One region of the Macrococcus armenti genome, then DNA from elsewhere that is predicted to be linked to it. Evidence: riboswitches for the same ligand, from Rfam matches in the RefSeq annotation. Region 1 holds a riboswitch; the other holds the start of a gene.
The links. Region 1 has a riboswitch for S-adenosylmethionine ahead of LAU42_RS08195 (hypothetical protein). Riboswitches for the same ligand answer to the same signal wherever they lie in the genome.
Positions count from the first base shown of each region.

Region 2: another riboswitch for S-adenosylmethionine. It lies ahead of LAU42_RS10650 (M20 family metallopeptidase); the one in region 1 lies ahead of LAU42_RS08195 (hypothetical protein).

Region 1 covers NZ_CP083608.1:1,566,229-1,569,446, reverse strand. Annotated here, with positions in the region: gene LAU42_RS11990 (GrpB family protein) at 1-46, opposite strand, end outside; gene LAU42_RS08200 (helix-turn-helix domain-containing protein) at 140-1,030, shown strand; gene LAU42_RS08195 (hypothetical protein) at 1,589-1,819, opposite strand; SAM riboswitch class I at 1,893-1,994, opposite strand; gene LAU42_RS08190 (ABC transporter permease) at 2,046-2,810, opposite strand; gene LAU42_RS08185 (ABC transporter ATP-binding protein) at 2,807-3,218, opposite strand, start outside.
Region 2 covers NZ_CP083608.1:1,968,179-1,971,396, reverse strand. Annotated here, with positions in the region: gene LAU42_RS10665 (PLP-dependent cysteine synthase family protein) at 1-330, opposite strand, end outside; partial or broken gene LAU42_RS10660 (class I SAM-dependent methyltransferase) at 463-834, opposite strand; gene LAU42_RS10655 (GrpB family protein) at 1,071-1,589, shown strand; SAM riboswitch class I at 1,662-1,759, shown strand; gene LAU42_RS10650 (M20 family metallopeptidase) at 1,833-3,029, shown strand; gene ldmS (L-aspartate--L-methionine ligase LdmS) at 3,016-3,218, shown strand, end outside.

The sequences.
Region 1 (3,218 bases):
ATTCAGAATTATACGGGACAACCTCTAGTTTGCGTATTGGAGACATCCAACTTAAAATTGATTTTTATAATATAATACAGCAACATTTATCAAAAACAAATCGCAAGTAACAGTTACAATATTTATGAGGTGATACATATTGAGTCAGGATAATATCAATCAAATTATTGAACTTGTTGAGGAAAACTTATTAGAAAATTATACGTTAGACGATTATGTAAAGCGCACAGGTTATTCAAAGTTCCATTTGATGAGAATGTTCAAGAGAGCGACTGGTTATACATTTTATGACTATATAATAAGTAGACGTATTGCTTATGCTTCACAATATTTATTGTATACCGATATTAGTATTATCGATCTGGCTTTTGTACTGAACTTTCAATCTCAGGAAGCTTTCTCGAGAAGGTTTAAATCAGTGTACGGATTACCACCAGGTAAATATCGAAAATTGATGAGTGGATTAATAAATGATAACAAGGAGGAAGTAGTGATGACTTCAGAACATATTAAGGGATGGATATTGACTGGGACTGCGCCACATCTTTATGAAACCGTATTGGATACAAAGGTATATCATAGTGGACACCAATCAGCTTTATTATCATCTAAAGATAATGACGCAACGTATAATGAGAACACTTTCGGAACCTTAATGCAAAGTATTTCTGCAGAATCTTATAATAAAAAACGTGTGAAATTTTCAGCATTTATTAAAACAGAGTCAGCAGATAAATGTGGATTATGGGCTAGAATTGATGATGCTAAAAACGATGTAATGCAGTTTGATAACATGATGGATAGAGCAATTAACGGAACAAATGAATGGAATTATTACTCTGTCGTATTAGATGTAAATGAAAGTGCAGCATCAATACATTTTGGAGTTTTATTATTAGGTAAGGGTAAAGTATGGATTGATCAATTTAAATTAGAAGAAGTCGATGAAACAATACCATGTACTGATACGTTAACAAAAGCACAAGATCTGCCATCATTACCTATAAATTTAGACTTTGAGGATATGTAATATGAATAAGATATTGAAATTTAGGGTTTTAAATCTTTGTATTGCTTTAATATATTTAATACTTCTTTCAAAATTCTTATATTGGTTAGGTCATTATATATTTGATTATGATATACATTTGTTTGAATTTATTAAAATTCCCTATGCGAATACTTTAAGTACTATTGTTTTAGTAGGATTGGTAATTTTTCTAGAAAGTTATAGTGAAACTTTTGAAGAAAGTAATAGTAGATGAATTAATAAACTTATAAAAATTGGAATGCATGTATTTAATATATCAATGCATTCCAAATTTTTTTGCATAATTATCTTTTATAAATAATATATTCTTAATACTTTTTAATATACATAATTTGGATGTATATTAAAAATATAAAAACTGAAATGAGTTATTATGAATCATCAAAAATGGATTAGAGCATGAAAAACACTTTGCTTTATTTTAATAATAGTCGTTTTCATCATAGTCAGACCTTTGATAGAAGTGAAATAATAAAGGACGACGAATAAATATTGAAAAAAAAGCAACCGCGACTTGATTTGTCACGGTTGTTTTTATTAACAACGTTCTACTGTAATTTTAAAGCCGTCGACAATGAATTCTAACTTTTTCTGCTGCATGTGTTCTTTATTTTGTACTCTAGTATCATTAGCCTCAGCTTCGATCTTACCTAATTCCTGTTCCAGCTCTCGAATTTTGTAAACCTTATGCATATTCGATGCATAACTGTTCGGCTTTACCTGTCTTTGTTCGTTTAAATCTGCAAGTACATCTGCTCTCGTTCTCATATAAAACACTCCTCATAAAATTTTTACAATAAAAATAAGCTCATCTTAAAGAAAGAAGAGCTTGAGTAAGAACTTCTTATCTTTCAAGATTACATCTTGTTGGAATTAGCACAGTGCATACGCCTGTTGCTGAGGTTTCATAGGGCCAAGTCCCTCCACCTGCTCTGAATAAGATACGAGCTATTTTTTTGTATATTTATTATAACATATTTTGTTCTTGTTGTGTTTAAATTTCGGCCTTATTAAAGCGATATATACTTAATATAATACTTAACAATATGATCATTATTGTGATGATGATAGGTGTAAACATTTGGCTAAATACAGTTTTTTCAATCATTATATCTGTGTTTTTCTGGATGAGTTGTAATGGTAACTTATCTTTAATGTGTTTAAACATGCTAAGTATGAACATCATGACAACGATTAACAGTATACCTAACATTACAGCAATATTATTCTTGAGCAAAGTTGATAAAAGCATAATAATACTAAGTAACATTACTCCGAATAACCAGCTCATCATGTAAGCGGCGAGTTTATAGGATCCTTCGTTATTGAAATAATATAATGTATAAGAATATTGGATGAGCGCACCTATAATGTATGCGATTGTCCAGATGATTGTACTGATGATCCATTTAGAAAGTATAATGTATTTTCTGCTTAAACCTTTTGTAATTAAATTGAGCAATGTTCCTCTTGATAATTCGTTTGTTAAAATACCGCTGAACATAATTACTAATATAATGAGCCCTATTTGATTGATATTTTTGAAAAATTGAATATATGAATCTATATAGGTAGCTTCAGGAATATTAAAGTCTTTCACTGTTGAGGGGAGAGCATTCTTTATAATGTCTGGCATTATAATGGCTGTGAGAGGACTCATAATTCCAAGTATCATGAATACGATGATAATAGGTATTAATTTATTTGTGCGTATACTCTCAGTCCATTCTTTTTGAAGCATAATCATTAGCTGATTCATGATGTAACCTCCAAATAAAGCGTTTCTATATTATTATCGATACGCTCGATATATTCTGGGTAAATTTGCAGCATATTTAATTTTTCATATAGTGTCTGCATGGCCGAATCATTTGATGATATGAATGTATACTGACCATCAATCGTATAATCAAAATATGGGCTTAGTTTTTCTTTTTCTGTTTGATTTATCTTTAATTTGAGTCGAATTAATGGTGTTTCAAAGTTAGGTTTTAATGTATTGATATTAGTTATTTTATTATTTGCTAGGACTATGACTTCATCACATATGCGTTCAATATCTGTCAGGATATGAGTTGAGAAGATGACAGTGGTACGATGTTTAATGCGTTCTAATATATCCAGTATTTCTTGTCTTCCTTTCGGATCGAGCGCACTCGTCGGTTCA
Region 2 (3,218 bases), 400 kb from region 1:
CGCGCGCATAATGCTCTGTTTTTCTACGCTGAATTTTTCTGGTACATAAACGCGTAATTTTAAGTTATATTTTTGGCATGCCAGTGCTAACCCGATACCTGTATTACCTGCAGTTGCTTCTACGACAGTGTTCGTTTTAATTTCACCACGAAGCAATGCCTGTTCAATGATGTTCATACCGAGACGATCTTTAACTGAACCACCTAAATTATAAAATTCAAGTTTTGCAAATAAGCGATTACCATTATTTAATGGAAAGTTTTTCAGCTCTACTAATGGCGTATTGCCGATTAAGTCGAGTGGTGTTTTTATTTTCTTCTTCGTTAATATTTGTAAATGAGCGAAACGATTGAGCTGCGTTGATTGATAATCAAAACCTAATGTATCAGCAATTTTCTGCATCGTTTCCTTTAATGGATAATACTCTCTGTTTAAATCATCTACTAGATTGTTATAACCGAGTTCGTGATAATACGATTTAATTTGTTCTTTCTCCTCTAAATCGTTAAACATCGTATCTAATATAATGATATTCCCATCTTCATGAAGTAAATCCTTATACTTACGTATAGCATCCATCTTTTCTTCATCTGTTAAGTGATGAAATGCAAATGATGAAATGAAAGTGTCTGTTTCACGGGCGTTAAAGTTTAAAAAATCACCACGTTCAAAAGATATACCCGTCTTCTCTTCGCCAAGTTTTGCCATATCCTCACTCGGTTCAACTGCTTGTACATCAGCGCCACGTTTAAGTAAGAAATTTGTCATATTGCCGGTACCCGGACCGAATTCGGTAACGCGATGCCCTGCATGTTTTGTTGCTTGTTCAATCATAAAATCATAGTTTGCGAATACGTCTTTATACTCAGGATTACGACCTGTTACGGCATCATCATAATTTGATGCCCAATCTTTAAATATATCCATAAAAGGTAAGCTCATCAATTACACCTCTAATTATAATTAATCATATCTGTTAACTCGGAATTAATAATAGCATGAAAATGAAAAATGCTCAACACTATAGTTTGTGAAAGTGTAAACAAAGTAGTATAATAAATTTATAATATTTGGAAATAGGTGATGGAATGAAGCAAGTGATGATTGTTCCTTATGATAGTATTTGGCAGCATCTGTATATAGGTGAACAGTTACGTCTGAAACAAGTTGTTCATTCGACATGTAATATATATCATATCGGCTCTACCGCGATACCTGGCATGGATGCACGTGCTACAGTTGATATTGCGTTAGAAGGACATATTGATTGTGAAACATTGGAATCACTCGGCTATGAATTGATATGTAAACAGGCAGAACATACATTGTATGCAACGCATGATCATAAATTTCATTTATTCGTTTATGAACCGAATAATGAAGAACTTCAAAGAAGGTTGAAGCTAAGAGACTACTTCAGAGCGTATGCAAGTGAAAGAGAACGCTATAGTCAATTTAAAGTAGATTTGGCGAAAGTTTATCCATTCGATTTCTCTTCATATAAAAAAGCGAGAGACATATTTTTAACTGTGATTGAAGAAAAAGCGATGCAATGGGATGGTTTGCATTCGATAAAAAAGTACGGCTAATTTTTCAGAAATTATTGTCATTTCATTGACAATAATACTTTAAAGCTCTAATATAATGATTAACAATTAAAACACTTATCAAGACGGACGGAGGGAACAGGCCCATTGATGTCCAGCAACCTGCGTTATGTAAGGTGCTAAATCCTGCAGCATAAGCTGGCAGATAAGATTAAAAGACATCCTTATCTGAGGATGTCTTTTTTGTTAAGTGAATTTAATTGGAATCAATTAAATTGAGGTGTAATGTCAATGAACGAACAAAGCGTATTAAACTACATTGAACATAATAAGGAAGCATTTATTAATATAAGTCATCAGATTCACGATAGACCAGAACTAGGGAATGAAGAATACTTTGCATCAAGTTTATTGAGTAAAGCTTTATATGATGAAGGTTTTACGATAGAACGAGATATTGCCGGTCATGAAACGGGATTTATAGCAACGTTTGAAAGTGAACTGGACGGTCCGGTTATCGCTTTTCTTGCAGAATATGATGCGTTGCCTGGAATCGGTCATGCGTGTGGACATAATATTATCGGTACAGCGAGTGTTCTGGCAGGTATTAGTTTACGCACGTATGTTGAAACGCACGGTGGAGCTATAAAAGTGTTTGGAACACCTGCTGAAGAAGGCGGCGTTAACGGAAGTGCGAAAGCTTCTTACGTGAAAGCAGGACTGTTTTCTGATTGTGATGTAGCACTTATGATACATCCAGGCCATGAATCATATAGAACAGTACCTACACTTGCTGTAGATGTCTTTGAAGTAGAGTTTTTCGGTAAGACTGCGCATGCATCAGAAAATGCGCATAATGGTGTGAACGCATTAGATGCAATGATTAGTTTCTTCAATGGTATAGCACAGCTCAGACAACATATTCGTAAATCGGATAAAGTGCACGGTGTCATACTGGATGGTGGAAAAAGTGCGAATATTATTCCGGATTATACGAAAGCAAGATTTTATACACGTGCAACGACACGTAAAGCGCTGGATGCATTAACATATAAAGTGGAGCGTGTTGCAGAAGGTGCTGCTATTACTGCAGGTGCAACATATGCGCTGAATCATATTCAAAATGGTGTAAATGAGTTTATTCCTAATGATTTGCTGGATGATTTGTTTGAGCGTCATGCACGTAAACATAACGAAATCATTTTACACGATGATTTTGGTTTCGGATCTACGGATACAGGGAATGTAAGTCACATTATCCCTACAATTCATCCTCACATTAAAATTGGTCCATCCAACCTTGTTGGGCACACTGTCGAATTTAAAGATGCTGCAAGAAGTGCGCACGGGGATCACGCGTTAATACAAGGCGCGAAAATAATGGCGACGATGGCGATTGAATTAATTGATAATCCGGATGAATTACAGGCGATTAAAAATCTACATTCAGTATTAAAGGGGAAAATTTATGAGCACGAATAAATTACACATACCATTTACGATGCACGACTTATATGGTGATAATGTATTGTATTCTTCACGACCGAGTTACGGCTTTAATCCATGGTTACAGCCGGAGGAACATCAATCTAATTTACTGAGCGCAAGAGAACTCATCATCGCAAACATGCCAGTAATCGTTCATAAAGCAACTGTTACTGAAAAGATTCA